Linked DNA regions of Hoeflea sp. 108. The protein of the gene in region 1 interacts with the protein of each later gene in a pairwise test. Links are inferred from orthologs where the notes say so. Each region holds a gene or a part of one and is shown on either strand. Other genes may lie near its edges. The genes, in order: abc-f and B015_RS0124160.

Region 1 (15,282 bases):
CTGCACCGTGCACTTCGTCACGCCCGCCATGGATGACGGGCCGATCATCGCCCAGGCCGCCGTTCCGGTGCTGATCGACGACGACGAGCCGGCGCTTTCGGCCCGCGTGCTCAAGGCCGAACACAGGCTCTATCCGTTGGCGCTCAAGCTGTTCGCCGAAGGCAAAGTGCGGATGGACGGCAACCGGACCGCATTCTCCGGCTTCACCGACGCCACCAGCCAGGACCACATCGCGGCGCCCACGCCGGCGCGCGAAGAGATCGACCTCGAACAACTGGCGCGCATCACCCCTTAAGGGAGATCGGCATGGCAAGGACAAGGCAACTTCTTCTCCTGCGCCACGCAAAATCGAGCTGGGACGATCCTAAGCTCGTCGACTTCGACCGTCCCCTGTCATCGCGCGGCGAAAGTGCCGCACCGCTGATGGGGGCGGAGATCGCCCGCCGCGGCTGGCGACCGGATCTTGCGCTGGTTTCGCCCGCAATCCGTACGCTGCAGACATGGCAACTTGCCTCGGAAGGCTGGCCGCGCCCCCTGCCCCCAGCCGATTTCCCACAAGGCCTCTACGAAGCGTCTGCCGATGCCGTGCTGGCGGAGGCGCAGACGGCACCTGCCTCTGTGCGTTGCCTGCTGATCGTCGGCCACAATCCTGGCCTCGAAGACTTTGCCCGCGAGCTGGCCGGCCCCGGTTCGGACAGCACGGCGATGCGGTCCATGGCCGAGAAGTTTTCGACTGCTGGCCTCGCCCGTTTCGAGATCGACGTCGCCTGGGACGCCCTCCAGTTCGGCGCAGCACGACTGACCCATTTTCTCAAGCCACGCGACCTTGGCTGAGCCCCGACAAGGGCAGGCAGAACTTCCAGCACAATATAGTTGCATATACAATCATTTTTGCTATCCTGCGTGCATGTTCGACCGCTGCATCTACTTCAACACGACCGCTCTCGCCCGCCAACTCGACCGTGTCTGGACGACGGCCTTTGCCCCGTTCGACCTGACGCCGCCGCAAGGTTTCATGCTGCGGGCCGTGCTGACGCGGCCGGGCCTACTGCAAAGCGAGCTTGCCGAAGAACTGAAGATCGCAAGGGCGACCGCGACGCGCGGCCTTGACGGGCTGGAGGCCAAGGGCCTGATCGTCCGCAACAAATCCACCGAGGACAAGCGCGAATCCGCGATCACGCCAACTGACGAGGCGCTTGAGATCAAGGACGCGCTGAACGCCGCAAGCGGTGCTGTCACCGAGCGCCTGTCCACCCTTTTCGGCGAAACGGTCTTTGCCGGTTTCGTCGAGCAGGCCAAGGCAATCGCGTCAAAGCTGGAATGAACCGGCCATAATAGTTGCATATCTAATCATTGGAGAGAAATCATGCCTATCCTCACCGTCAAGATTGCCGCCCAGCGCAGCGACGCGCTGACCGACCAGGTGGCAGCGATGCTGGCCGAACACACCAGCACCATTCTCGGCAAGAAGCCTGAGGTGACGGCAATCGCCATCATCTATGTCGACCCGCGCGACTGGATCATTGCCGGCCGCTCGCTTCAGAGCCACGGCAAGTCGAGCTTTGCGCTGGAGATCAAGGTCACCGACGAGACCAACACCAAGGATGAGAAGAAGCGCTACATCGCGGCGGTTTTCGCCGGTTTCGCCGACATTCTCGGCGACATCCACGAGGAGAGCTACATCCACGTCCACGACGTGCGCGCCGCCTCTTATGGCTATGGCGGCAAGACCCAGGAATTCCGCTACCAGCACCCGTGATGGCACCACCCCTGATCACCGCATCTGACATGGCGCCATGTCAGATTCTGGGGCGCGCCTGTCTTGAGGCGCGCAAATCCTGGGCGGGCGCCTGTCTTGGGGGCGCCGGGGCAAAAACCGCCTAGCGGAACTTGCGCGTGAGCAGGGACACCAGCCTGGGTGCTGCCATGATCAGTACGGCGCCGACCAGCCAGACCACGACGACCAGCGGCTTGAGCACGGCACTGAGGAGCATGAAAAATCCGCCGAGCAGGCCTGACGTCTCGGCGCTGCCGACGACACCGACGACCTCCGAACCGATGCCGGTGGCGGCCGCCGCATCCCGGCCGGTCTGCACCAGCGCGCCGGCATTGGTCGACGTCCAGGCGAGCAAGCCGTCGACGAGGCTATAGCCGCCCCAGGCCAGCAGCGTCCACACCACCAGCACGACCAGCGCTGCCGTGCGGCCGAAGCCGGGCAAACGCGAGCGCGGCGCGGTTTTTTCCTGAAGCCCCCGCCCGTCGCGCCCGAAGGCTCCATCATTGCCTAACGGCGAACGCTGACCCCAGTTGCCGCCGTCATGGTCGCTGCCGCCCCGACTGCTGCCACCATGGCCGCCGCCATGACTGCTGCCCCCGCGACTGCTGCCAGGGGCCTTGTCGCCAAGCCGCTTGCCGATTTCGCCGAGCACCGAGCCGAGCAGGCCATCCCGGCCCTTACCGCTGTATTTGTTACTGAAATCATACCCGCCCATCGACGCTCTCCATTCCGCGCCGAACACGCATCGGCCGGGCCATAGATAGGCATTCCAGATGTTAGAGATAATGAGACAGAGTACTGACAGGTTGACGCAGGCAAGTCAGTGGATGCGCTCCAGCGGTGCGCAGCTCTCGCGCTCCATCTGCAGTGTGGTGTGGTGCAGATCGAACTTTTCCTGCAGGCGAGCTTCGATCGCCTGACGCACCGTCTCGCCGTCCGCTCCCTCCGCCAGCACCGCATGCGCTGTCAGCGACGCTTTGCTCTGAGTGATTGCCCACAGATGCAGGTCGTGCAACGAGGCAACTCCGGGCACGGTTGCAATCGCCTCTTCGACCTCGGCAAGGTCCATACCCGGCGGCACACCTTCGAGCAGGATGTTGATGCACTCCTTGAGCAAGACCCAGGTGCGCGGGAACACCATGAAGCCGATGCCGACGGCAATCAGCGAATCGACCCATTGCCAGCCGGTGAACCAGATGACCAGCGCCCCGGCGATGGCACCGAGCGACCCCAGCATATCGGCCCACACCTCGAGATAGGCGCCCTTGACGTTGAGGCTGTTGTCCTTGTGCCCTGTCAGCAAGCGCATCGAGATGAAGTTGACGGCAAGGCCGATGACGGCGACGACGAGCATGCCAAGCGAAGCGATCTCCGTCGGCTTGGAGAGCCGTTCATAGGCTTCGTAGAGGATGTAGAAGGCGACACCGAGCAACAGCAGCGCATTGAAGGCGGCCGCCAGGATCTCGAAGCGGGCATAGCCATAGGTGCGCAACAGATCGGCTGCACGGCGACCCACCTTGATGGCGATCAGCGCGATAGCCAACGCCATTGCGTCGGTCGCCATGTGCATGGCATCCGAAATCAGCGCCAGGCTGTTGGTGACGATACCGCCGATCACCTCGGCGATCATGAAGCTGCCGGTCAGGCCGAAAGCGATCCAGAGTCGGGACTCCGGCGTGTTTTGCATGTCGCCATGATCGTGGTCGCCGCCCATCAAGGCCTCCCCTCGGAATCTTCTGCCGCAAGCTAGACCGATATGAGCAACGGACGAAAGACGCAGCGCTCACGCGTCTGCGCGAATGGCGACGCCTAGCCGGCTGCCGCCACGCCGTCCTTACCCTTCTCGAGCAGGAAGTCGATGACGGCGCGCACCGCCGGCAGCTGTCCGCGCCGGTGCGGCGTAAGAATCGTCGTGGTCACGCGGCCTGCCGTCCAATCGGTCAGCAGCCGCACGAGCCTGCCCTGCGCCACAGCATTAGCCGAGATCAACTCGGGCAGGCAGACGATGCCGAGGCCGGATTCCGCCGCCATCAGCAGAGGCACCGATTCATCGGCGTGGAAGCGCTGCCGCGGCGCCACCTCGACGATGCGGCCTTTGCCATCGCGCAGCCGCCAGCTCCTAGACGTCATCGAGCTCATCAGCCCTTCATGGCCGGAAAGCGCTTCCGGTGTCTCCGGCGCGCCGTGCGCGGCGACATAGGACGGTGCGGCCAGCACCGTGATCGCATCCTCGCTCATCCGCCGCTGCATCAGGTCGGAATCGGGCAGCGGCGCGAAGTGGCTGCGGAGCGCGATGTCGAAACCGTCCTGCACCAGGTCGACGAAACGGTCGGTGACATGCAGCTGGACCAGAAGCCCGGGGTAACGGCGTGCCAGCACCGGCAACCGATGCGCCAGCCGGAACTGCGCGTTGGGCACCGAGGTGGTGATGCGCACGATGCCGGCCGGCTCGGCCAGCCTCTTTTGCACCACCGTCTCCACCGCCTCGGCCTCGATGACGGCGGCACGGGCATGGTCATAGACGTCGCGGCCGACGTCGGTCAGCGTGAATCTGCGCGAGCTGCGGTGGATCAGCTGGGCGCCGAGCGACATTTCCAGGGCCGCGACCCGTTTGCTGACCGTCGATTTGGGGCAGCCGAGACGCCGTGCGGCGGCGGCAAAACCACCAGTGTCGACGGCTGCTGCGAAGAAATGGAGATCGTTGAGGTTCAGCATCAAAGTCTATGAATGTGGACGTATGGTTTCAAGTTGCCTGACTACAGGATCAAAGTCCACATCGATACATCAGGGTCATCAACAATGGAGACCTGATATGACAACCACCCCGATCTTCACCTCCGGCTTCCCGCTCGGCTCCTCGGCCGGCCTCGTCGCCGCCTTCGAATGGCTCGGCCAACCCTACCGGCTGACCCGCGTCGACATGCTCGGCGAGATGCGCACAGAGGCCTACAAGCGCTTCAACGGCCGGATCGAAACGCCGGTGCTTGTCACCGATGAAGGCCGCGTCCTGACCGAGACCATGGCGATCGCGCTGTGGCTCGAGGCACGCGACAGCGAACGCCGCATCAGCTTCGAACCGGGCACTCCGGAGGCCGACAGGATGCACCAGCACATTGCCTTCCTGAACACGGCCTTCACCGGCGCTTTCGGCCCGTTGTGGACAGCGCTCGAAGCGGAAGACGCCACCGAAGCGGAGCGTGAGACGCTGCGCAAGTTCGGACGTGAATTCGTCGCCGTACGCCACGAACAGCTCGAGGCAATGATCGGCGACAGCGACTACCTGCTCGGTGACAGGCCAACGCTGGCGGACGCAGTGTTTGTCGGCGTGGCCCGCTGGACCGACTTCCACAAGGCGGTCAACCCGGCCGACTATCCGCGCATCCTGGCGCTGCGCAACCGCATCGAAGCCGACCCGGCATTCCGCTTCGCGGTGGCGATCGAAGATGGTGACACAGCGGCCATCGGTAGCGGCGCGATGAAAGGACTGGTGCCGCTCGCCGACGTACTGCGCGACACGGACGCTGAGCAGGCGGCCTGACCGGCCTTACGATAAAGGGCTGCGCACCAACAATGGCGTGCAGCCCTTTTCGTCCGTTCCAAAGCCAGCCGACGGTGCTAGGCCGCGCGTACCCAGACCTTGTTGTCATGCACTGCAGCGCCGCCATAAGGCGCGGGCGCGTCGGCGCCGGTCAGCACATTGATGCCTTCGCCGCGCTCGTGGTCGGAGTTCGGCCAGATTCCTTCGGCGATGACGACGCCACGCTTGATCTTGTCGAACAGGCGGGCATGCAGCACCACCTCGCCGCGTTTGTTGCCGACCTCGACGCGGTCGCCGGTGGCGACCCCCATGGCCGCGGCATCCTCGGGATGGATCAGCAGCTCCGGCCGCCCCTCCTTCTCGCGCGACACCGGCGTCTCGGCGAAGGTCGAGTTGAGGAAGTTGCGCGCCGGCGAGGTCGCCAGGCGGAACGGATGCTCTTCGTCCGCCACCTCGATCAGGTCGACATGGTCGGGGAATTCAGGCAGCTGCGCCACCGGGCCGAAGATGCCCATGCTACGCGGCGGCTTGTTCGGCGCCATGCCACCATTCCACTGCGGCCGGAAGCGGAACTTGCCGTCGGGGTGGCCGAAGCCGCTGAGGAAATGGGCGCTGTCGAACTCCGGCTGCATGTCGGCCCATTTCTGGTCGCGGAAGCTGTCGAAATTGCCGAGGCCCTTCTTCTCCAACATGACGTCGATATGCTGGCGTTCGGTCAGGCCGAAACCCGGCATGTCGGACACGCCGAGCCGCTCGGCCAGTTGCTCGATGACGAAGTGGTTGGTGCGGGGACCCTCGGGCGGCTCGATCAGCTTTGGCCCCAGCGTGATGTGCTGGTTGCCGCCGCCCTTGTAGATGTCGTCATGCTCGAGGAACATCGTCGCGGGCAGGACGACGTCGGCGAGTTTTGCCGTATCGGTCATGAACTGCTCGTGCACGGCCGTGAACAGGTCGTCGCGCATCAGCCCCTTGACCACCAGGCGCTGCTCGGGCGCGACATTGGCCGGATTGGTGTTCTGGATCAGCATCGCCGTGACAGGCGGGCCGCCATAGAGCGCGTCCGCAGCATTGGTCAGCACCGGGCCGATGCGCGAATGGTCGAGATAACGGATGTTGGGGTCGCGGAACCTGGTGCCTTCGAGCAGCTCGCCATTGAGCTTGAAGATGCCCGAATTGGAATGGAAGGCGCCGCCGCCCTCATATTGCCAGGCCCCGGTCACCGCCGGGATCGACAGGGCGGCATGCATGTTGACCGAGCCGTTGCGCTGGCGCGAGAAACCGTAGCCCAAACGGAAGAAGGTCTTTTTGGTGGTGCCGACCAGCCGGGCGAAAGCCTCGATCTCGTCGACGGTCAGGCCGGTTATGGCGGCCGCCCATTCCGGCGTCTTGTCGGCGAGATGGGCTTCCAGCCCCTTGGGATCGTCGGTGTATTTTTCGAGATAGGCGCGGTCGGCAAAACCTTCCTTGAACAGAACGTGCATGACCGCGCAGGCGAGTGCCGCATCGGTGCCGGGCTTCAGCACCAGCCCCATGTCGGCCTGCTTCAGCGTCGCCGTCTCGTAAATGTCGATGACGACGATCTTGGCGCCGCGTTCCTTGCGCGCCTTGATCGCGTGGGTCATCACATTGACCTGGGTGACCACCGCATTGGTGCCCCAGATGACGACGCAGTCCGACTTGCCGATCTCGCGCGGATCGCTGCCGCGCAGCGCACCGGTGCCCATGACATAACCCGTCCAGGCGAGATTGGTGCAGATCGAGCCGAAGAAGCCGGAATATTTCTTGGCGTGGCGCAGACGCTCGATGCCGTCGCGCTGCACCAGCCCCATCGTGCCGGCGTAGAAATAGGGCCAGACCGTCTCCGAGCCGTATTTGACTTCCGCGGCGATGAATCTTTCGGCGATCAGGTCGAGCGCCGCCTCCCAGCTCGCTTCGTTCCAGTTGCCGTCGCCCTTGGCGCCAGTGCGGATCAGCGGCTTCAGCAGTCGGTCGGGATGGTGGACGCGGTCGGCGTAGCGGGCGACCTTGGCGCAGATGACGCCTGCCGTATAGCTGTTCGACTTGGCGCCATGGACACGGCCGATGCGCTTGTCGTCGAGCAGCTCGACCTCGAGCGCACAGGTCGACGGGCAGTCATGCGGGCAGGCCGAATGGCCTATCCTGATCTTGGCGTGCTGGTTCATGGCGCCCTTTTACCCTGATGTCCGCGCGCCGTGTAGGGCCAATTCGAGGGGGTGCGCTGCCCCTCATCCCCGCTGCCGGGACCTTCTCCCCGTGGACGGGGGGAAGGGACGCGCGAAACCGTTGCGGCCAGCCTCCTTCTCCCCATCACCAACCGGGGAGAAGGTCCCGCAGGGGGATGAGGGGCAGCGCCGCGTTGCGGCCCCTACTCGGCTGTGCCTTCTTCATATTCGGCCGACATGGCCAGCCACTTGTCTTCGTGGCCATTGAGCTGGGCCGATAGCTGCGAGCGCTCCTTGGCGAGTTGCGTCGCCGTCGTCGGATCCTTCTCGTAGAGCTTCGGGTCGGCCAGTTGGTCCTCGATCGTGTCGATGCGCTTGCGGATACGATCCATCAGCGCCTCGGTGGCGCGGATTTCCTTGGCCAGCGGCTCGAGGGCGGCGCGCCGCGCGGCGGCCTCGCGGCGCTTGTCGGCCTTGGAGGCCTTGTCGGCCTCACGCTCCTTGCGCCGGTCGCCGGACACACCCGTCACCAGCGTCTTGTAGTCCTCGAGATCGCCGTCATAAGGATTGACCGAGCCGTCCTTGACCAGCCACAGCCGGTCGGCCGTGGCTTCCAGCAGATGGCGGTCGTGACTGATCAGGATGACGGCGCCCGGGAACTCGTTGAGCGCCATAATCAACGCCTCGCGGCTGTCGATGTCGAGGTGGTTGGTCGGTTCGTCGAGGATGAACAGGTTCGGCCCGTCAAAGGCGGAAAGCCCCATCAACAGCCGCGCCTTTTCGCCACCCGACAGATCTTTGGCGGCGGTGTTCATCTTCTCCGTGGGAAGGCCGAACTGGGCGACACGCGCCCTCACCTTCGATTCCGGCGCGTCCGGCATCAGTCGGCGCACATGCTCGTAGGCGTTTTCTTCCGGCCTGAGGTCGTCAAGCTGGTGCTGGGCGAAGATCGCCACCTTGAGGCCTGGCGCAATCGTCACCGATCCCGTCTCGGCCTGAAGGCGTCCGGCAAGCAACTTGGCAAAGGTCGACTTGCCGTTGCCGTTGGCGCCCAGAAGCGCGATGCGGTCGTCGGCATCGATGCGCAGCGTCATTTTCTTCAGGATCGGCTTATCGGCCTGGTAGCCGACATTGACCTTGTCGAGAGCCACGATCGGCGAGGCTACCGTCTTCACCGGCTCGGGAAAGCTGAACGGCCTGACATTGTCCTCGATCAGCGCCGCGATCGGCTTCATCTTCTCCAGCGCCTTGATGCGCGACTGCGCCTGGCGTGCCTTGGAAGCCTTGGCGCGGAAGCGGTCGACAAAGGATTGCAGGTGCTTGCGCGCCGCTTCCTGCTTGACGCGGCCCTTTTCCTGCAACTCCCGCTGCTCGGCGATCTGGCGCTCGAACTGGTCGTAGCCGCCGCGCCAGAAAGTCATCTTCTTCTGGTCGAGATGGACGATCGAATTGACCGCGCGGTTGAGCAGGTCGCGGTCGTGGCTGATCAAGAGAACCGTGTGCGGATACTTCGACACATAGTTCTCGAGCCACAGCGTGCCTTCGAGATCGAGATAGTTGGTCGGTTCGTCGAGCAGCAGCAAGTCAGGTTCCGAAAACAGCACGGCCGCGAGCGCAACGCGCATGCGCCATCCGCCCGAGAAGGACGAGGCCGGCCGCCGCTGCGCTTCGTCGTCGAAGCCGAGACCGGCAAGAATGGTCGCCGCGCGCGATTCCGCCGAATGCGCGTCGATGTCGGCGAGGCGGATGTGGATCTCGGCAATGCGATGCGGATCGGTGGCCGTCTGCTCCTCGGCGAGAAGCGCGGTGCGCTCGACATCGGCCTTGAGCACGATGTCGATCAGCGGTTCCTCGGTACCGGGCGCTTCCTGCGCCACCTGGCCGATGCGCGTGTTCTTCGGCAGGCTGATGCTGCCGGTTTCCGAGCTGAAGTCGCCAGTTATCGCTTTGAACAGCGTGGTTTTGCCCGTGCCGTTGCGGCCGACGAGGCCCGCCTTGGTGCCGGCAGGCAGGGTCAGCGACGCATGATCGAGAAGCAGGCGTCCGGCGATGCGGAGGGAGAGATCGTTGATAATAAGCATGACGAGAGGGTTTCTGACGAAGAGTTCCGACAATGGCAAGTGCGTGCGCACCATCAAGGGCGCAACGCATGGCCAAAAATAGCTACCGAACTGAAGGTTCAGGCGTAAGCCGGCCGGCCCACGCGGTGCATGGCACCTTCGGTTGCCTCGCCGCCGACTGCTGCCGCGTGACCGTCGAGCGATGCCGGCGGCGGCGATGCATATCCAAGGGCAAAGAGCACCGCCGAGCCGGCAGCGAATGCCGCAAAGAGCATGAACATGCCCTGCCCGCCAAACGCACCGAGCGCCAGCCCGCCAAGCAGCGGCCCGAAGAAATTGCCCACCGCGCACAAGGAATGCGCGCCGAAATATGCGCCGCGATTGCCGTCGTTGGAGATGCGGTCGACCAGCACATATTCCGAGGGCACGACCAGCACCTCACCGATGGTGAACAGCACCATGAAGCCGATCAGCATTGTGGCGCTGGTGGCGAAGGCAAAACCGACCTCGCCGCCGAGGAACAGCAGGCACCCCAGGACCATTGCCTTCATCGGCCCGATCCGCTCGATCAGCATCCGTGCAGGCGCCGTGGCGAACACAACAACCGCCGCATTGGTGGTGACCAGCCAGGCGAAAATCTTGACCCCATCTTCCAGATTGGTGGTGAGGTACTGCGACAGGGTCACCGACCACTGGCCGTAAACGGCAAGCAGCAGCGTGCCGCCGCCGAGATAGAAGATCAGCCGGCGATCCCTGAGCGTGGCGACCAGCCTGCGGAAGCCCGGTATCTGCGCAGCAGCGCCGGCACCAGCCGTGCCGACGAACACAGCCGGAACGATCAAGAAGATCGCAGCCGAGAAGGCAAAATGAACCGCGCCTGCGATGAAGAATGGCATGGGCGAATTGGCGCCAATGGCAATGCCGATCATCGGCCCGACGGCCCAACCGGCATTGATCACCAGATAGCGCCAGGAAAACACCTTGAGCCTAAGCTTTTCAGGGGCCGCGTCGCTCATCAGCGCGCGCGAAACAGGCTCATAGACGGCTGCTGCCACCGACGACACGATATGGGCAATGGCAAAGGCGGCAACCGACTGCGCCAGACCCAGGCCGATCAATCCAAGGCCGGCGAACAGCAGCGCGACTGTGAGTACACTGCGGCGGCCGATCCGATCCGAAAGCGTGCCGGCAAAAGGGCTTGCGGCTGCACCGAGAAGCGGACCTGCACCGATCAGCATGCCGATGGCAGCGGGACTGAGGCCGAAATCCTGCTGCAGGCGGATCGCGAGGAAGGTGAGCGTCATGCCACGGGCGATCGCAACCATGCCGGAGCCCGCGATGAGCAGCAGCACGATCGTCTGGCCGGTCTTTTCGCCGAAGGCGCGCAAGGGCATTCCCCATGGTTCGAAACGTAGCCGACGGCGGGCGCAATTGCCCATTCCACGACCATAGCCACCCTCTGTCCCAGTTGTACCAACAAGGCAAGCGGCCGCGACGGCCGGATCTCATGATCCAGACAGGCTCATGACATTTTTTCGGGAAGGGCCCTCAGCGAAGACCGGCGCGCCCTGCCGAAAAACGAAACGGCCCGCGAAGCGCGGGCCGTCCGAAATCACCACTGTCGCCGCTTAGCGGCTGGCCATGCGCAGAAGCTTGCAGAGTTCGCGCAGGTCGCTCTCGAACGCCATCGGGTTCGAAAGCACCATGTTGCAACGCTTGACATAGGCCGCCACCTGCGCCTGCGACATGCCGCCGATCACGCCCGGATTGATGACGCCTGGACCGCCGGGGCCACCAGGACCTCCCGGACCGCCAGGACCACCAGGGCCACCCGGCAGACCGGGACCGCCGATGGTGACGCCGAGATCGAGCAGATTGTTCCCGCCAACACCAACAGTGGTGCTGACCTTGGCCAACCCGCCTGTACCGCCGACATTCGCGCCGAGATTGGCGTTGAGGCCGCTCGAGCCGCCCAGCGTTGCCTTTGCATTGGCGTCGACGAGGCCCTTGCTGTTGGCTACGCCGGCATCGACATTGGCGTTGAGACCCTTGGCGCCGCCGACGCTGGCGTTGACGCTGGCGCTCGCCAGCCCCTTGCTGCCGCCCGAACCGAGCCCGACATCGGCATTGATGCCGCCCGAGCCGCCCACGGTCGCGCCGATGCCCTTCGAATCAATCGAGACGCCAAGTCCCTTGCTACGATCGCCGATGTCCAGCGCGCTGGCCGGCGCGGCGAGCGCTACAAAAACAATGCCACCCGCCAGTGCAGTTGCGATTGCCTTGGAAATGCCAGTCATGGATGTCTCCCTGTGGTTGCCAATCCAAACAACCAGCCACCAGAAACTGGTTGCCTGCGCAGTAACGATCCCACTGGACTGAAAGTTTCAGCCCACCACGGAGACTGACATCTTTCTCAATCGATAGTCAAATCGAGTCACAACTTATAGTAAAGCGTATTAAAAACTTTCATTTGTGTGCAAACAATTTTTCCGTTTGCATGCAAATCGTAATTTAATTCTAATTAAGCATAATTTCGGCCTACTTCCGACCTTTGGAAATAGATCAAGTCGAGGTTTATCGAAGGTCGCCTCAACACGGTCAGGATCATATGCGCCTGGCCGCGATGATGGGTCTGATGGTTGAAGAGGTGGGTCAGCGCAGGTGCCAGACGCTGCGAAATGGTACGCATGTCGGTTACTGTCATATAGGTGAAGCGGCCGGCGAAGGCCTTCTCCTCGAGACCATCGATCCATTCGACGATGCGCCTGTCCTCCGCCTCGCGGGCCGTCGTCAGTCTGGCAAGGTTCTCGTGCAAGATCGCGTCAAGCGCCGACGGAGCATCGCCCAGGCCCGTGAAGCGCTTCAGCCAGATGCGGTCCGCGGCGAGCAGGTGGTTCAGGGTGCCGCGCATCGACTTGAAGAAGGCACCGACGTCACGGCCGAAGTCTTCTTCGCCAAGATCGGCCGCAGCGCCATAAACCTGCTCGTTGGCCCATTGATTATAGGCGGCCATCATCCTGAAATGCTGCTTCATCTGATATTCCTTGGTGCTTCGAAACCGTCTGTCCTTCCTAAGTGCATCGGAAAGCCTCGCCAATGACCATTCTGTTCTACGATCTCGTCGGCAGCGATGCCGCACGCCCCTTCAGCCCGCATTGCTGGAAGGTGGCGATGGCGCTGGAGCACAAGGGGCTCGATTACCGCGCCGTTCTGAAGCGCCTTGTGGAAGTGCCAGAGATCGAAGGCGGCGTCTCGAAGACGATCCCCGTCATCCGCGATGGCGACAAGGTGATCCCGGATTCGTTCGCCATCGCGCTTTATCTGGAAGAGGCCTATCCAGAGCAACCGTCGCTGTTCGAAGGCCCGGGCGGCATGGCGCATGCACGCTTCATCGAGCGCTGGTCGCAGCTGACGCTGCATCCCTATATCTCCGTGGCTGCGCTCACGGCCCTGCACGCCATGCAGGACGACGAGAATGCAGCCTATTTCCGCAAGAGCCGCGAAGCCCGTTTCGGCAGGCCCCTTGAAGAGGTAACCGCCAGCCGCGATGCCAGCCTCTCCAGCTTCCGCGCTTCTCTGGAGCCGCTGCGCAGTATGCTGTCCTACCAACCGTGGATCGGCGGCGAGCAACCTTTGTTTGCCGATTACATCGTCTTCGGCGCGCTGCAGTGGGCGAGGATCGCCACCCCCTACCAGCTACTCGAAGCTGCCGACCCGGTTGCCGAGTGGTTCGAGCGCTGTCTCGACCTTCATGGCGGCAAGGGGCGCAGCATCGCCGCGGCCGCCTAGTCCCCCTTGGCAATGCAGCGGGCGGCCTGTATAGAGCCCGCCACACTGCAAAATCCCAGAAATCATAAGGACCAGACATGGCGATCGAACGCACCTTTTCGATGATCAAGCCGGACGCAACCAGGCGCAACCTGACCGGCGCAATCACCAAGATGCTTGAGGATGCGGGCCTGCGCGTCGTCGCTTCCAAGCGCGTGTGGATGAGCCGCCGCGAAGCCGAAGGCTTCTACGCCGTTCACAAGGAACGCCCCTTCTTCGGCGAGCTCGTCGAGTTCATGTCGTCGGCTCCGACGATCGTCCAGGTTCTCGAAGGCGAGAACGCCATCGCCAAGAACCGCGAAGTGATGGGTGCCACCAACCCTGCCAATGCTGCCGAAGGCACCATCCGCAAGGTCCACGCCCTGTCGATCGGCGAGAACTCGGTGCACGGTTCGGACGCTCCTGAGACCGCTGCCGAAGAGATCGCCTACTGGTTCTCGGGCACCGAAGTCGTCGGCTGATCCAGACCGTCGGCAACGCCTGACAAGGCGTTGATCCAGAATCGAAAAGCCGGGGGTTTGCCCCGGCTTTTTCTTTCTCCTGTTGTTCGCTCCTCGACAGGCCGAGGACGCAATCGCCGCCTGGTCGAAGCCTTCGACCTAAGCTGGACGGGCCATCAGTCTTTTCAAAGAGTTACCTGACAAGCCACAGAAAACGATTCAATCAGCCGCCATCGCCGAAACGCAGGATGTCCTTGCCGTCCTTGTCGGCGAGGATCAGCTTGCCGCCGTCCAGACGATAGGACGTCACCTGGCCAAGGGCCTGGTGATAGCGGTGCTCCTGATCCATCACCGCCTGCTCGCAGGCCATGAAGGTCGAGCCGAGCGGGCCGAAGGTGATCGCCTTGCCGTCGACCTTGGCCTGGCCGAAGAAGTTGTTGCAAGCGCCACGGCCGGTCACGCCACCGGCCGGATCGATGCGCAGCGTCGAAGGCGGCGCGTCAAGGACGTCGGCACCGCCGATCTGCTCCACCACCCATTCGCGGTCGAAGATGTCGTCCTTGGCCGGTTCGCTGGCCTGGCTCACCATCTTCAGTACCATGCTCTGCGGCACGGCGTTGAGCGGATCGACCGAGTAGCGCTCGTCATTGATGAACCAGAGGCGGTCGTCGACCGTGATGCGCGCCTGAAGCGCATAAGTCATGCCCGTCCGGATGGCGACCGGATCGAAGCGGACCTCGAACTTGATCGGCACCTGCCCGGCCGGATCGATCTTCTGCTGGCCGATGACAGTGGACGGAGCATCGGCCAGCGACACGTCGACCAGTTGCACGGTCAAAACTGCGTGAGGCGGCAATGCGATGCGTTCGCGATAGAGCACCTCGCCTGAAATCGTCTTCTCTTCAGCCATCGCCATGTCAGGTACTGCAAGCATGCCGATCAGCAGCGGCGCAAAGCCGAAAACGATGAATTCCGCGAGCTTGCCCAGCATGGTTGTCTCCCCGAAATGCGTTGTTGCCTGGACGCGGCATGACTGTTGCTGTCATCCAGTTCCGAAGGTGCAAAGGATTGCGGTGGTTCCGTGGCCGCCCGTCGCTCCAAGACGGCCACCGACTGTCATGGCCGGGCCCAGCGCGCCGCGGCAGCTTCGTCACTTTCCTTGGCATCCACCCAGTCGCCGGCACTGCCGTCGGCGCGATGCTCCTTCTTCCAGAAGGGCGCTCGCGACTTGAGATAATCCATCAGGAAACTGGCGGCCTCGAAGGCGGCCTGCCGGTGCTTGGAGGCAGCAACGACGAGCACGATGTTCTCGCCCGGCCTGACCCGTCCGAAGCGATGAATGGCGGTCATGCCCGACAACGGCCAGCGCTCCAGCGCTTCGGCCGCGATCCTGGAGATTTCAGCCTCGGCCATGCCCGGATAATGTTCGAGTTCGAGTGCCGACAACGTGCCGGCC
Region 2 (15,853 bases), 3.2 Mb from region 1 along the record:
AGGCCGCGTGTCGCCCGACGTGCAGGCCAACTACCTGGCCTCGCCGCCGCTGGTGGTCGCCTATGCGCTTGCCGGTTCGGTGACCAAGGACCTTACGACCGAGCCGCTGGGCGAGGATCGCGACGGCAACCCGGTCTTCCTGAGGGACATCTGGCCGACCAGCGCCGAGATCGACCAGTTCATCGCCGAAAACGTCACCCGCGAGCTGTTCGCCCGCAAATATGCAGACGTCTTCAAGGGCGACGAGAACTGGCAGAACGTCAAGGCGCCTGAAGGCCAGACCTACGCATGGGACGACAAGTCGACCTATGTGCAGAACCCGCCTTACTTCGTCGGCATGGGTTCGAAGCCGGGCCAGATCGGCAAGATCGAGGGCGCGCGCGTGCTCGGCCTGTTCGGCGACAAGATCACCACCGATCACATCTCGCCGGCCGGTTCGATCAAGGCGGCGTCGCCTGCCGGCAAGTACCTGACCGACAACGGCGTCGGTGTTGCCGACTTCAACCAGTACGGCACGCGTCGTGGCAACCACGAGGTGATGATGCGCGGCACGTTCGCCAACATCCGCATCCGCAACCACATGCTGGGCGAGAACGGTCGCGAGGGTGGCTACACCTTCCACTATCCGTCGAAGGAAGAAATGCCGATCTACGATGCTGCCATGCAGTACCGCAGCGAAGGCGTGCCGCTGGTGATCTTCGCCGGCGTCGAGTACGGCAACGGCTCGTCGCGCGACTGGGCTGCCAAGGGCACCAACCTGTTGGGCGTGCGCGCGGTCATCGCTCAGTCCTTCGAGCGCATCCATCGCTCGAACCTTGTCGGCATGGGCGTGATCCCCTTCACCTTCGAAGAGGGCACGACCTGGAAGACGCTCGGCCTGAAGGGCGACGAGCAGGTGACGATCGACGGCCTCGAGACGATCAAGCCACGCCAGAAGATGGTCGCCAAGATCACCTTCGCCGATGGTTCGACGAAGGATGTGCCGATCCTCTGCCGCATCGATACGCTCGATGAGCTCGACTACTTCAAGAACGGCGGCATCCTGCAGTACGTTCTGCGCGACCTCGCCGCGTAAGCGGCACTCGCGATTCATGTGAAACAGCCGCCGGAGCTTGCGCCCCGGCGGCTTTTTTTGTCCAGGGCAAGCTGACCGCCGTTGCCGGTGCGCGCTTGCCTTGCGGCCCGTGCCTTCCTACAGACGATGAAGCGCAACCACGGGCAGGCGGGCAAGATGTCGCTGATTTCTGTCGCCATTCTCTTTCTTGCCGGCTTGCTGTCCGGCATCGTCAACGCCATCGCCGGTGGCGGCACCTTCCTCACCTTCGGTGCCATGACCATGCTTGGCATCCCGCCGATTTCCGCCAATGCCACCTCGTCGATTGCCCAGTTCCCCGGCTACATCACCTCGACCTGGGCCTATATCGACGACATCAGGCTGATGTGGCGCGGCGCCATCGCTTTCGCCGTCATCTCGGCAGTGGGCGCGCTGGCTGGCGCGCTGATCCTGCTCTCGCTCGACAATGTCGCCTTCGGAGCGTTGGTGCCATGGCTGTTGCTTGCGGCAACCGCCCTCTTCGCCGCCGGGCCCTGGCTGTGCCCGTCGAAGCTCGCCGAGCGTCCCGAAGGCGCGCCGGCATCGCTTGCCGGGCGCATTGTCCAGTTCTTCACCTCGATCTATGGCGGCTTCTTTGGCGCTGGTATGGGCGTGATGATGCTGGCAACCCTGGGCCTCACCGAGGGCGGCGACTACCACCGGCTCAACGCGCTGAAGAACATGCTGTCCATCGTCATCGCTGCGGTCGCCATCGTCATCTTCGCCTCGGGCGGGGTTGTGGCCTGGACGGCAGCGGCGGCCATGGTGCCCGGCGTGGCGCTAGGTGGCTATGCCGGCGTCTGGGTCGCGCGCCGCGTGCCACAGGTTTTCGTCCGCGCTTTCGTTGTCGCGGTCGGGCTGTTCCTGGCTTTTCATTATTTCATGAAGGGCTGAAGCGCCGCCGCCACTTCCTTCTCCCAGTTCACGGAAGAAGGTGCCGGCAGGCAGATTCGGACTGAGCGCCTAGCGCTTCTTCTCCACCCGTCCAGCCCAGAGGTCCGGGCGTCGTGCTTGCGTCAGCTTCTCCGCCTCGGAGCGCCGCCATTTGGCGATCTTGCCGTGATTGCCCGAAGTCAGCACCTCGGGGATCGCATGTCCTTCGAACGCCTGCGGCCTTGTGTAGTGCGGGTGCTCCAGGAGACCGCCTTCGAAGCTTTCTTCCTCACCTGATACTTCGTTGCCCATCACGCCGGGCAGGAGCCGCACAACCGCGTCGAGCAGCACAAGCGCCGCCGGCTCGCCGCCGGAGAGGATGAAATCGCCAATCGAGATTTCTTCAAGCTCGCGCGCGTCGATGACGCGCTGATCGACGCCTTCGAAGCGGCCGCACAGGATCACCGCGCCGGGCCCGGCGGCCAGCTCGCGCACGCGCTCCTGGGTCAGCGGCTTGCCGCGTGGGCTCATCAGGATACGCGGGCGCTGATCGCCGTCCGGCGAGGCATGGTCGATAGCCCTAGCGATGATGTCGGCGCGCATCACCATGCCGGCGCCTCCGCCGGCGGGGCTGTCGTCCACGGTCCGGTGTTTGTCTGTGGCGAAGTCGCGGATCTGAACTGCCTCCAGCGCCCAGTCGCCGCGCTCCATTGCACGGCCGGCCAGCGACACCCCCAACGCCCCCGGAAACATCTCCGGATAGAGCGTGAGCACCGTTGCGCGAAACATCAGCGATTGCCCCCCGCATCCCTTGGGCCGCGCGGGCGAGGGCGGGTATCGAACTCGCCCTCTTCAGGCGGGGGGCCGAGCTCGTCGTCTTCGCTCTCTACCAGCCCGGCCGCGGCTGTGTCGATGCCGACAAAGCCACCCTTGATGTCGACCACGGGAACGGCCGCCTCGGTGAACGGAATCAGCACGCCCTTGCGGCCCTGATATTGGATGTCGAGGATGTCGCCGCCGCCGAAATTCTGCACCGCGATCACCTTGCCGACCTTGGCGCCGGTCTCGTCACGAACTTCGAGGCCCATCAGGTCGGTGTGGTAGAATTCGCCGTCGTCGGCATCGTCTGGCAGCGCCGAACGGTCGATGAACAGCTCGAGATTGGTCAGCGCTTCCGCCGCATTGCGGTCGTTGACGCCCTTGAAGCGCACCACCACCACTTCGCTGGCCGGGCGGATCGAAGCGATCTCCAGGCTGCGGCCGTCCTTGGTGTAAAGCAGCCCGTAATCGGCCAGCGCCAGTGGATCGCCGGTGAAGGTCTTCACCCTGAGTTCGCCCTTGATGCCGTGGGCGGCGCCGATCACGGCCATCTGTACTGGATTTTCGAGCTTGGCCATGGCCGCTTCACCGCTTGCTAACTTGGTCTGGTTCACACTGACTTATTCAATCGGACCCCCGCTGCCAATGCAGGAATTCCTCGTCGTCGCAAAACCCGACCTGCAGGCGGCCCGCCAGCGCTGGCTGAAGGGGCTTGCCGGCGAGCGCCGGTTGTCGGCGTTGACTGTCGATGCCTATGAGCGCGATACGCGCCAGTTTCTGCAATTCCTGACCGGTCACAACAGCGGGCCACCAGGCATATCGGACATCAGCGACCTGCGCCCGGCTGACCTGCGCGGCTTTCTTGCCGCTCGCCGAAGCGACGGCGCCGGCGCGCGCACGCTTGGCCGCGGCCTTGCGGGGGTGCGCTCGCTTTTGCGCTTTCTGGAGCGAGAAGGGCTGGTCAACGCCGCCGGCTCCGCTGCATTGCGCGCGCCAAAACAGCCGAAGTCGTTACCCAAGCCGCTGACGGCGGTCGATGCCAAGCGGGTCGTCTCGGCAGGCGAACAATTGGCCGAGGAGCCGTGGATTGCCGCCCGCAACGCGGCCGTGTTGACGCTGCTCTATGGCTCGGGCCTGCGTATTTCCGAGGCGCTCGGGCTTTCCGGCGCCGAGCTTGTCTCGCCTTCCGACACGGTGCTGCGCATCTCGGGCAAGGGCGGCAAGACCCGGCTGGTGCCTGTCCTGCCGGTGGCGCTTGCGGCCGTCGCCGAATACCGCAAGCTTTGCCCCTATCACCTAAGCGCTGAAGCTGCATTGTTCCGCGGCGCTCGCGGCGGGCAGCTCGATCCTGCCATCATCCAGCGCGAGATGCGCAAGCTGCGCTCGGCGCTCAACCTGCCGGATACGGCGACGCCACACGCGCTGCGCCATTCCTTCGCCACCCATCTGCTCGGCCGTGGCGGCGATCTCAGGACCATCCAGGAACTGCTCGGCCATGCCAGCCTTTCGACCACCCAGGTCTATACCGGCGTCGACACGGCAAGGCTGCTTGAGATCTACGATGCGGCCCACCCGCGCGCCTGACCGAGTTCGAGCCGGACAATTGTCACCGCGGCATTAACCGTTTTGCCGCTTTTGACGGCTACACAGGCACAATGAAACGCTTCGTCGCCATCGCCGACCGTGCCTCGCTGCCTGCGCTGAAGCTGCTCGCAGCTGTCAACGTGCTGTTCTTCATCCTGTTCTTCGCCATTGCCTTTCTGGTATCGGGCAAGGCCCATGCCGAGGCACCTGCCTGCAAGGGCAAGGACATGCTGGCCGAGCTTCAGACGAGCGATCCGGCGCTGCTCGCAAAGATCGAAGCGGAGGCCAGGGCGACCATCAACGGCGAAGGACTTTTGTGGAAGCTGGAGAAGCCGGGCCAGAAGCCGTCCTGGCTCTATGGCACCATGCATGTGACCGATCCGCGCGTGACCGAGCTGGAGCCGGCGGCACAGACAGCCTTCGACGCCGCGCACACGCTGGTCATCGAGACGACCGACGTGCTCGACCAGCAGGCCATGCTCGCCTCGCTGATGAAGCAGCCCGAACTGATGATGTTCACCGACAACACAACGCTGACGTCGCTGATGACGCCTGATGAGGTGGCGACGGTGAACGCGGCGCTTGAGGCACGCGGCATCCCACCCGGTAGCGTCACCAAGATGAAGCCATGGATGCTCTCGGCGATGGTGGCACTGCCCGCCTGCGAACTCAGTCGCAAGGCCGCCGGCGCGCCTGTACTCGACATCCTGCTTGCCCAGAAGGCCAAGGCCGCCGGCAAGGACGTCAAGGGGCTGGAAAGCGCTGCCGACCAACTTTCGGCCATGGCCTCGCTGCCGATCGAGTTCCACATCAAGGGTCTGGTCGAGACGCTCAAGCTCGGCGACCGCATGGACGATGTCATCGAAACGATGGTCGTGCTCTACCAGCGCGGTGACATCGGCATGTTCTGGCCGTTGTTCCGCAACGCTCTGCCGTCGGGCGGCAAGGATGATGAGTCCAGCTATGCCGCCTTCGAGGAAGCAATGGTCACCAGCCGCAACAAGACCATGGTCGAGCGCGCCGGGCCGCTGGTCGGCGCTGGCGATGCCTTCATGGCGGTCGGTGCGCTGCATCTGCCCGGCCCAGACGGCCTGGTCGACCTGTTCCGCAAGGCCGGTTACACGGTTACGGTCGCCGACCGCTGATCTAGCCTTTCGCCACCTGCGCCAGCATCGCCGGCACGATGATGTTGTGGAACGGCATGACGATGGCGAGATAGACGCGCCCGAACAGATTGTGCGGTCTGACCAGCGTCGAGGCGCTGATTTCCTGTCGGCCTTCGCCGAGTTCCTTGATCTCGACCACAATCCGGAAATCGAGATGGCTGTCATCCAGCCCGAGAACCATGCGCGACTGCGATTGGCTCAGCACCGGAAACATTCCTTTGCGCCCGAGCTGCGGCGACAGCTCCGCCTCGCGCGTCTTCAGCCCGAACGGCCAGACCAGCAGGTTGCGCAGTGCCATCAGCGCCCTGATCCAGGCTGGCCGTTTGCCAAATGCACGCCCGGCTGCGGCATCCGCATCTAGAGATTGTCCTGATACCACGATGACAAAACGGTCGGCGAAGCTGGCGCCGGGCAGGACGTCTGTGGAGGTCGGGCTCGGCACGGCAGGCATGTCGTCTATCCCCGATTGCTGGACTGGTTGCAGCCTAATCCTGTTCCTGGGGCTTGGCGGCGTGGCGAAACGCCGCCTGGGCAGGTTCACTTCCAAATTTTCACAGCAATGTGAAACCGAACGCCATTTCGCGCGTTGATTGCGATGTTCACGCAATGATTGCGGAGCGCATCTGAGGGAGATCTCAATGGTGAACAATCCAGACTCGGGCCCCGGCCAGTCCAGTAGGGGCAGCACATGGCTGATCGCCGTCATCATCGTGTTGCTCGCTGCAGTGGCCTACTACGTCTTCGCGCCGCGGCACGCGGCAACGCCCCCGGCCGCCGAGCCCCCAGCCAGCAGCGCACCTGCGCCTAAGCCGGCTGAACCGGCTCCGGCACCGTCGACCTCGGCGCCGGCACCTGCTCCGGCTGTGCCCGCACCAGCACCGGCAACCCCGGCCCCAGCCACGCCGGCTCCGTCTGGCGGCACCACCACGACGCCTGCACCTTCGGGTGGCGCCATGGCTCCGGCTCCCGCCCCGGCAGCACCCGCAAACTGAGCTTACCCTCAAATACAAACGGCCCGCTCATCGAGCGGGCCGTTCCTGTTTCAGGCGCGTGGCGCAATCTTACATATGTCCAGACTTACATGTGAATCGGCTTGAAGAAGGTGGCCAGGGCAGCCTCCTTGACCGCTTCCGACATGGTCGGATGGGCATGGCAGGTGCGGCCGAGGTCTTCGGACGAGCCGCCGAATTCCATCAGCACCGCCGCCTCGTGGATCATCTCGCCGGCACCGAAGCCGACGATGTGCACGCCCAGCACCTTGTCGCTGTCCTTGTCGGCCAGCACCTTCACGAAGCCATCGGTGTGCAGCATGGCCCGCGCCCGGCCGTTGGCGGTGAACGGGAATTTTCCGACCTTGTAGGCGACGCCGGCTTTCTTGAGCTCTTCCTCGGTCTTGCCGACCGAGGCGACCTCGGGGCTGGTATAGACCACGCCCGGGATGACGTCGTAGTTCACGTGGCCGGCCTGGCCGGCGATGATCTCGGCGACCGCGACGCCCTCGTCCTCGGCCTTGTGCGCCAGCATCGGGCCGACAACGACGTCGCCGATGGCATAGATGCCGGCAACATTGGTGCGCAGGTGACCGTCGGTCTTGACCCGGCCGCGCTCGTCCATCTCGACGCCGGCTTCCTTGAGGCCGAGGCCGTCGGTGTAGGGCTTGCGGCCGGTGGCGACCAGCACGACGTCTGCCTCAATGGTTTCCGCCGCGCCGCCCTTCACCGGCTCGAAGGTCACTGTCGCGCCCTTCTTGGCCTTGGCGGCACCAGTCACCTTGGAGCCGAGCTTGAACTCGAAGCCCTGCTTGGCCAGCATGCGCTGGAACTGCTTGGCGACGTCGCCGTCCATGCCGCCCAAGATGGTGTCGAGATACTCAACCACGGTCACCTTGGCGCCGAGGCGGGCCCATACCGAGCCGAGCTCGAGGCCGATGACGCCGCCGCCTACCACCACCAGGTGCCCGGGCACCTTTTCCAGCGACAGCGCGCCGGTCGAGGACACGATCACCTTCTCGTCAAAGGCGACATCGACGCCGGGAATGCCGGCGACGTCGGAACCAGTGGCGATGACGATGTTTTTGGTCTCGAGTTCCTGGGTCTTGCCATCAGCGCCGGTGACGCCGACCTTGCCGGCGCCCAACACCTTGCCTGTGCCCTGGAAGCTGTCGATCTTGTTCTTCTTGAACAGGAACGACACGCCGTTGACGTTGGAGGCGACGGTGGCGTCCTTGTGCGCCATCATCTTGGTCAGGTTCACCTTGGGCGCGCCGATCTCGATGCCGAGCGTGTCGAACGAATGCTGTGCCTCGGCCAGCATCTCCGACGCGTGCAGAAGCGCCTTGGAGGGAATGCAGCCGATGTTCAGGCAGGTGCCGCCGAGGGTCGCGTTCTTCTCGACCACGGCGACCTTCAAGCCGAGCTGCGCTGCCTTGATAGCGCACACATAACCGCCTGGGCCCGATCCGATCACGACGACGTCATATGCCATTTTCTTGTCCTTCTCCTGGGGGGCGGTCAGCGGCCGCCGCTCACGTTCAAAATCGAGCCCGTCGTATATGAGGCTGCATCCGACAAAAGCCAAATGACAGCCTGGGCAACTTCTTCTGCCTTGCCTTCGCGTTTCATCGGAACGAGGCCGCGAATGGCGGCGATCCGGTCCGGCTGTCCGCCCGAGGCATGGATTTCGGTATCGATGATGCCGGGGCGCACCGCATTGACGCGCACGCCCTCGGTGGCGACCTCCTTGGCCAGCCCGATGGTGAAAGTGTCGATGGCACCCTTGGAGGCGGCATAGTCGACATATTCGCCGGGCGAGCCGAGCGAGGCCGCAGCCGATGAGATGTTGACGATCGAGCCGCCCGCGCCGCCATGCTGGCTCGACATGCGCTTCACCGCCTCACGGGCGCACAGGATCGAGCCGACAACGTTGATGCGCATCATGCGCTCGAGCCTTTCGGCGCTCATCTCGTCGACGCGCGCCTTCATGTCGACCACGCCGGCATTGTTGACGAAGGCATCGAGCCTGCCGAAGGTCTTGTCCACCTTGGCGAACATGGCGAGTACGTCGGCTTCGTTGCCGACATCGCCCTTGATGGCGATGGCCTCGCCGCCTGATGCCTCCAGCTCGGCCACCAGGGTCTGCGCTGCAGCCGCGTTGGAGGCATAATTGAGGGCCACGCGATAGCCGGCAGCAACAGCCAGCCTGCAGATGGCAGCACCTATGCCGCGGCTGCCGCCCGTGACCAGCAGGACTTTGCCAGCAGTGCTCATTCCTGGCACCCGGCTATCTCGAACACGTCCCACGGCACTTTCGAGAACCCGTCGGGCCCATAGGCCGCCGACATGCGCAGCGAATGGCCGAGATCCGAGAAGATCAGCCTTTTCGGCGCCGGAGCCCCGATGCGCTCGCGCGGCAACAGTCCGACATTACCCTCGGCGTCGACGCTGTAGATGACGCCCTGCCACACCGTGCAGGCGTCCAGTTCCTCGCCGGTCACGTCGCCTTCGGGGCAACGGTGCATCAGCATGCCGTTCGGCCGCGCCACCCCGTCCGACCACATCACCACGCCATCGAGCACGGTGTCGTTGTCGAGCACCATCTTGAAGCTGTTGGTGACGGTGGCCGATTGCAGCGTCGGCCGAAAATCGATCGATGCCGCCTTGTCACGGTCTTCATAGACGGCGAGCTCGATCGGGCATGCGGCATTGGCCGTCGTCGCCGACAGCATCGCCACAGCCGAGATGAGCGCTGCAATACGCATCAGCCGGCCTGCACGGTGGCGAGCTTCACGCCAAGCCCGATGAAGATCATGCCGGTTGCCTTGTTGAACCAGCGGCCCCAGGAAACGAAACGCTCGCGCACCGAAGCCATGGTGAAGAACATCGACACGCCGACGAACCAGGCAATCAACACCACGGCCATCAGCAGGCCATAGACGCCCTTCACCGCTGCAGGGGTCTCGTGACTGACCATGGCCGTGAACAAGGGCACGAAGAACAGCACCGCCTTGGGGTTCAGCGCGTTGGTCACGAAGCCCATCAGGAAGCAGCGCATTGCCGAAACGGTTTTGACGTCATCACTGCCTTGCGGCATGTCGACGGCAGCGAGTTCCATCGGCCCGGCGCGCAGCGCCTTGATGCCGAGATAGACGAGATAGGCGGCGCCCGCCCATTTCAGCATGGAAAACAACAGCAGCGACTTCGACACGATCAGCCCGATGCCGAGGATGGTGTAGCTGACGTGGAACAGCAGCGATGTGCCAATGCCGAAGCTGGTGATGATTGCCGCGCGCCGGCCATGCACCACGCTCTGGCGCACGACCATGACGAAGTCGGCGCCGGGCACCACCAAAAGCACCGAGAACACGGCCAGCAGGCCGGCAAATTCGAATGCGTATTGGGTCACTGCTTCACCCCGTCCGTATTGGCGGCCAGCAGCGCGTTGCCCAGGGGCGCGTTGAACGCCCAGACATGGCCGAACGGATCCTGGATTTTGGCGTAGCGAGCGCCCCAGAACATGTCGTCGGGCTGCATGATAACCTTGGCGCCGGCAGCGACAGCACGCTCGACTGCGGCATCGACTTCGCCTGCTAGTTTCAGGTTGATGTTGACGGTCATGCCGGCACCGCCCCTGGTCAGCGGCGACAGGACGTCTGCGCCGAATTCGGGAAACTCGTCGTGCAGCATCACTTCGCTGCCGAACATGGCGAGGTTGGCATGCAGCACGCGCATGCCGTCGTCGGCCAGCTGCTCGAAGGTCTCGACCGCGTCGAACGCCCTCTCATAGAAGGCGATCGCGGCCTTGCCGCCCTTGACGCAGAGATGCACCTGGATCGGGGGAATGTCGGGTTCGAAGGCCATATACGGTTCCTGTTGGCGCTAGGAATTTGAGCACAGGGCAAAAGCACGCTCCTGCCCATGTGCACAAGTGCCAGCACCGCTTTGCGCCGCAGCCACGTCGTTCCCCGTCCCGGTCTCAGCTCATCAGCCGGATCAGCATCATCGCCAGCCCGACGATCGAGGCGAGCCAGACGACCGTGCGCAGAACTGGCACGCCCGCGGCGTATAGGACGACGTAGACCACGCGCGCTACGATCCACAGCATCGCACCCGTTGCCGCGATGCCGCCGGTCTTGCCGGTCAGCGCCAGTGCCAGCACCAGGGCGATGAAGGCCGGATAGGTTTCGAGCAGGTTGTGCAGCGCGCGCAGCAGCCTTCCGGCGACAACGCTTTTCGAGACGCGATTTTCGTCGCGGGCACTGAACAGATATTTCGGGCCGAGATCGCCGGTGGCAGAGGCCTGGGCGATCACCTGTGCAAGCAACAGTGCCGTGCTCCAGCCAAGCACCCAGATTTCAGTCGATGCTGCAACAGCTTCCATATGCGTTGTCCCCTCGAAGCGAGGCGATTTGCGCCTCGCCATGATCAGTTACAAGCGAAAGTCGTTTATCGGCCGGTCATTTCGACCGGCCACGAAGAATAATCTTCCCTGTGCAGCAGCCGCAACTCAGAGATCGAGAACCAGGCGCTCCGGATCTTCCAGGCTGTCCTTGACGCGGACCAGGAAGGTCACGGCTTCCTTGCCGTCGACGATACGGTGATCGTAGGACAGCGCGAGATACATCATCGGGCGGATGACGATCTGGCCACCGACCACGACCGGACGATCCTGGATCTTGTGCATGCCGAGGATGCCCGACTGCGGCGCGTTCAGGATCGGGGTCGACATCAGCGAGCCGTAGACGCCGCCGTTCGAGATGGTGAAGGTGCCGCCCTGCATGTCGGCGACCGACAGTTTGCCGTCGCGCGCGGCGAGGCCGAGGCGGCCGATTTCCTTCTCGATCTCGGCGATCGACATCTGGTCGGCATCACGCACGACAGGAACCACCAGGCCCTTTTCGGTGCCGACGGCAACGCCGACATGGGCGAAGTTCTTGTAGATGATGTCGGTGCCGTCGATCTCGGCGTTGACGGCCGGGATTTCCTTCAGCGCGTGCGTCACGGCTTTGGTGAAGAAGCCCATGAAGCCGAGCTTCACGCCGTGCTTCTTCTCGAAGATGTCCTTGTACTTCGAACGCAGCGACATCACCGCGCTCATGTCGACCTCGTTGAAGGTGGTCAGCATGGCGGCCGTCGACTGCGCCTCCTTGAGGCGGCGGGCGATCGTCTGGCGCAGCTTGGTCATGCGCACGCGCTCTTCGCGCGGGGCATCTTCAGTGCTCGACGGGGCGCGTGCAACGACAGGGGCGGCAACCGGAGCTGCGGCAGGCGCCGAAACGCCCTTGGCGATGGCTTCGAGCACGTCGCCCTTGAGCACCTGGCCACGCTTGCCCGAACCGGCGACCTGGTCGACCGACAGGTTGGTCTCGGCGAGCAGCTTGGCTGCGGCCGGTGCCGGCGGCATCTTGCGCTCTTCGATGGGGGGAGCGCCGGCGACCGATGCGGTCTGGGCGATGGCTTCCTTGACGGTCGAGGGAGCATTCGGTGCGGAGGCCTGGGCGACTGCGGCGGGCTTCGGAGCGGCCACAGCACCGTCGGCAGCGCCGATGGTGCCGAGCAGCGCGCCGACGCCGACGGTCTCGCCTTCCTTGACGGCCAGTTCGACCAGAACGCCGGCGGAAGGCGCCGGCACTTCGATGGTGACCTTGTCGGTTTCGAGTTCGACCAAGGGTTCATCGACGACGATCACGTCGCCGGCTTTCTTGAACCACTTGCCGATGGTTGCCTCGGAAACGGATTCGCCGAGGGTAGGGACACGGATTTCGGTAGCCATTTTTTTGCCTGTCCGTTCTTTGTTTATTCGCCGAGGGCGTCGTCGAGGAATGCCTGGAGCTGCGCCAGGTGCTTGGACATCAGGCCCGTCGCCGGGGAGGCGGCGGCCGGACGGCCGGTGTAGCGCACGCGCTGGTGCTTGGCGTCGATATGGGCGAGCACCCATTCCAGATACGGGTCGATGAACGACCACGCGCCCATGTTCTTGGGCTCTTCCTGGCACCACACCATCTCCGCGTTGCGGAAACGGCTGAGTTCGGTGATCAGCGCCTTGGCCGGGAACGGATAGAGCTGCTCGACGCGCAACAGGTAGATGTCGTCGATGCCGCGCTTCTCGCGCTCCTCGTAGAGATCGTAATAGACCTTGCCGGTGCAGAGCACGACGCGGCGGATCTTCGAATCCTTGACCAGCTTGATCGGCTCGTTGCCGAGATACTGGGCGTCGTCCCACAGCAGGCGGTGGAACGAGCTCTCGCCCGAGATCTCCGACAGCGAAGACACGGCGCGCTTGTGGCGCAACAGCGACTTCGGCGTCATCAGGATCAGCGGCTTGCGGAAGTCGCGCTTCAGCTGCCGGCGCAGGATGTGGAAGTAGTTGGCCGGCGTGGTGACGTTGGCCACCTGCATGTTGTCTTCGGCGCAAAGCTGCAGGAAGCGCTCGAGGCGCGCCGAGGAGTGCTCGGGGCCCTGGCCTTCATAGCCATGCGGCAATAGACAAACGAGGCCCGACATGCGCAGCCACTTGCGTTCACCAGACGAGATGAACTGGTCGAACACCACCTGGGCGCCGTTGGCGAAGTCGCCGAACTGGGCTTCCCAGAGCGTCAGCGCCTTGGGCTCGGCGAGCGAATAGCCATATTCGAAGCCGAGCACGGCCTCTTCCGAGAGCATCGAGTTGATGACCTCGTAGCCGGCCTGTGCCGCCGACAGGTTGTTGAGCGGGATGTAGCGGTTTTCGTCGCGCTGATCGTAGAGCACGGTGTGGCGCTGCGAGAACGTGCCACGCTCGGAATCCTGACCCGACAGGCGGATCGGATTGCCGTCCAGCAGGATCGAGCCGAACGCCAGCGATTCCGCCGTTGCCCAGTCGAGGCCTTCGCCCGTCTCGATTGCCTGGCGGCGGTTTTCGAGGAAGCGCGCGATGGTGCGGTGGACTTCGAAGTCCTTCGGCACTTCGGTCAGCTTCTTGCCGATTTCCTTCAAAGTCTTCACCGGTACCGCGGTCTTGCCACGGCGCAGTTCGTCCTGGTTGTCGGCGGCGCGCAGGCCAGACCACTGGCCATCGAGCCAGTCGGCCTTGTTCGGCTTGTAGGCCTGGCCTGCCTCGAACTCGGTCTCGAGGTTGGCGCGCCAGTCGGCACGCATCTGGTCGACGTCGGCCTGGCCCAGCAGGCCTTCGTTGATCAGCTTGTCCGCATAGACCTGCACCACCGTCTTATGGGTGCGGATGTTGCGGTACATGATCGGCTGGGTGAAGCCCGGCTCGTCGCCTTCATTGTGGCCGAAGCGGCGGTAGCAGAACATGTCCACGACGACAGGCTTGTGGAACTTCATGCGGAATTCGGTCGCGACCTTGGCCGCGAAAACGACAGCTTCCGGATCGTCGCCGTTGACGTGGAAGATCGGCGCCTCAATCATCTTGGCCACGTCGGACGGATAGGGCGACGAGCGCGAGAAACGCGGGTTCGTCGTGAAGCCGATCTGGTTGTTGATGATGACGTGCAGCGTGCCGGCGACGCGGTGGCCGCGCAGGCCCGACAGGCCGAGGATTTCGGCGATCACGCCCTGGCCGGCGAACGCAGCATCGCCATGCAGCAAGAGCGGCATGACCTTGGCGCGCTCTTCCTGCGGCACGATCTCGCCACGGGCGCGGCCGAACAGCTGGTCCTGCTTGGCGCGGGCCTTGCCCATCACCACGGGATCGACGATCTCGAGATGCGAGGGGTTGGCTGTCAGCGACAGGTGCACCTTGTTGCCGTCAAACTCGCGGTCCGACGAAGCGCCGAGATGGTACTTCACGTCACCAGAGCCTTCGACGTCGTCAGGCGCATAGGAGCCGCCCTTGAACTCGTGGAACACGGCGCGGTGCGGCTTGGCCATGACGTTGGTCAGGACGTTGAGGCGGCCGCGGTGAGCCATGCCGAGCACGACCTCCTGCAGGCCGAGCGAACCTCCGCGCTTGATGATCTGCTCGAGCGCCGGGATCAGCGACTCGCCGCCGTCAAGGCCGAAGCGCTTGGTGCCCTTGTACTTGACGTCGATGAACTGCTCGAAGCCCTCGGCTTCGATCAGCTTCTGCAGGATCGCCTTCTTGCCTTCGGCGGTGAAGCTGATTTCCTTGTCCGGACCCTCGATGCGAGCCTGGATCCACGCCTTCTCCTCGGGATCGGAGATGTGCATGAACTCGACGCCGAGCGTCGAGCAATAGGTGCGCTTCAGGATCTCGAGCATCTCGCGGATGGTCGCGTATTCGAGCCCGAGCACATGGTCGATGAAGATCGGCCGGTCGTAGTCGGCGGCGGTGAAGCCATAGGCCTCCGGCGACAGCTCGTTATAGTCCTCGAGCGGCTTGGCGATGCCGAGCGGATCGAGATTGGCGTGCAGGTGGCCGCGCATGCGGTAAGCGCGGATCATCATGATGGCGCGCACGGAATCGCGCGTCGCCTGCATCACGTCGATCGGCGAGACCTTGACGCCATCGGCGGCCGCCTTGTCCTTGACCTTCTTCTCGACGACCTTCTCGACCAGGCCCCAGTTGCCGTCGAGCGCCGACACCAGTTCGCCATTGGCCTGCAGCGGCCAGCTCGGCCGCGACCAGGACGCGCCCTTGGCGTTCTTGCGGATGTCGCCGGCGTCGTCCTTCAGCGCGCCGAAGAAGTCGCGCCATTCCTGATCGACCGATTCAGGGTCGTCGAGATAGGCGGCGTGCAGCGCCTCGATGTAGTCGGCGTTGCCGCCATAGAGGAAGGAAGTGAGGGAAAATTGGTCGTTGGCCTGATCTGATCGTGCCATCTGATTTCGGAGCTCTGCTCCGTCTCCTTGTTTTGGTCCTTCGCGCCGTGCCGCCCTGCCGCCGCGTCGCCCCTTGAGGGGGAAGCGCCGACGCCCTCCCCCCGCGCTGTGCAGGGAGAGGGCATTTCAGGTGAGATGTCTGGCGGGCTTGCGCCGCGAAAGACTCCTTCTCAATTCGAGCCGTCAGGCCCTTTTCAGCCCTTGATCGCCTCGACCAGCGTGGTGCCGAGACGTGCCGGCGATGGCGACACGCGGATGCCCGCTGCCTCCATGGCCGCGATCTTGTCCTCGGCGCCGCCCTTGCCGCCCGAGATCACTGCGCCGGCGTGGCCCATGGTGCGGCCTTCCGGTGCGGTGCGTCCGGCGATGAAGCCGGCCATCGGCTTCTTGCGGCCGCGCTTGGCTTCGTCGATGAGGAACTGCGCTGCGTCCTCCTCGGCCGAGCCGCCGATCTCGCCGATCATGATGATCGACTTGGTCTCGTCGTCGGCCAGGAACATCTCGAGCATGTCGATGAATTCCGTGCCCTTGACCGGGTC

Evidence for each region.
Region 2: the proteins of abc-f (region 1) and B015_RS0124160 interact in binary tests that used the Escherichia coli proteins (3 or more experiments, as listed by UniProt). The link is inferred for Hoeflea sp. 108 from one-to-one orthologs.

What each region holds. Positions count from the first base shown.
Region 1 is NZ_KB890024.1:1,613,600-1,628,881, reverse strand. What follows is about bases 7,141-10,090. They hold abc-f (ribosomal protection-like ABC-F family protein), read right to left. Parts: upstream 9,580-10,090; coding sequence 7,702-9,579; downstream 7,141-7,701. Other genes in these bases: B015_RS0107890 (MFS transporter), read right to left, coding at 9,678-10,090; B015_RS0107900 (molybdopterin oxidoreductase family protein), read right to left, coding at 7,141-7,498. Outside these bases: purN (phosphoribosylglycinamide formyltransferase), read left to right, coding at 1-295; B015_RS0107935 (histidine phosphatase family protein), read left to right, coding at 307-834; B015_RS0107930 (MarR family transcriptional regulator), read left to right, coding at 908-1,324; B015_RS0107925 (tautomerase family protein), read left to right, coding at 1,367-1,759; B015_RS32130 (hypothetical protein), read right to left, coding at 1,881-2,492; B015_RS0107915 (cation diffusion facilitator family transporter), read right to left, coding at 2,598-3,491; B015_RS0107910 (LysR substrate-binding domain-containing protein), read right to left, coding at 3,587-4,492; B015_RS0107905 (glutathione S-transferase family protein), read left to right, coding at 4,590-5,315; more of B015_RS0107900, read right to left, coding at 5,393-7,140; more of B015_RS0107890, read right to left, coding at 10,091-10,952; B015_RS0107885 (hypothetical protein), read right to left, coding at 11,187-11,855; B015_RS0107880 (DinB family protein), read right to left, coding at 12,080-12,592; B015_RS0107875 (glutathione S-transferase family protein), read left to right, coding at 12,655-13,347; ndk (nucleoside-diphosphate kinase), read left to right, coding at 13,425-13,847; B015_RS0107865 (YbaY family lipoprotein), read right to left, coding at 14,050-14,817; B015_RS0107860 (molybdenum cofactor biosynthesis protein MoaE), read right to left, coding at 14,943-15,282. UniProt on the Escherichia coli protein: Genetic data indicate it may be involved in ribosome assembly or function.
Region 2 is NZ_KB890024.1:4,857,930-4,873,782, reverse strand. Bases 12,127-15,647 are described here. They hold B015_RS0124160 (2-oxoglutarate dehydrogenase E1 component), read right to left. Parts: upstream 15,315-15,647; coding sequence 12,327-15,314; downstream 12,127-12,326. Other genes in these bases: sucD (succinate--CoA ligase subunit alpha), read right to left, coding at 15,509-15,647; odhB (2-oxoglutarate dehydrogenase complex dihydrolipoyllysine-residue succinyltransferase), read right to left, coding at 12,127-12,303. In the rest of the region: aconitate hydratase AcnA, read left to right, coding at 1-1,075; B015_RS0124230 (sulfite exporter TauE/SafE family protein), read left to right, coding at 1,232-1,987; tRNA (guanosine(37)-N1)-methyltransferase TrmD, read right to left, coding at 2,057-2,758; ribosome maturation factor RimM, read right to left, coding at 2,755-3,363; B015_RS0124215 (tyrosine recombinase XerC), read left to right, coding at 3,431-4,369; B015_RS0124210 (TraB/GumN family protein), read left to right, coding at 4,441-5,514; B015_RS33945 (DUF2867 domain-containing protein), read right to left, coding at 5,516-6,244; lpdA (dihydrolipoyl dehydrogenase), read right to left, coding at 6,613-8,049; B015_RS0124190 (SDR family oxidoreductase), read right to left, coding at 8,046-8,801; B015_RS0124185 (hypothetical protein), read right to left, coding at 8,798-9,292; B015_RS0124180 (LysE family transporter), read right to left, coding at 9,292-9,936; B015_RS31525 (VOC family protein), read right to left, coding at 9,933-10,391; B015_RS0124170 (MAPEG family protein), read right to left, coding at 10,507-10,911; more of odhB, read right to left, coding at 11,038-12,126; more of sucD, read right to left, coding at 15,648-15,853. UniProt on the Escherichia coli protein: E1 component of the 2-oxoglutarate dehydrogenase (OGDH) complex which catalyzes the decarboxylation of 2-oxoglutarate, the first step in the conversion of 2-oxoglutarate to succinyl-CoA and CO(2).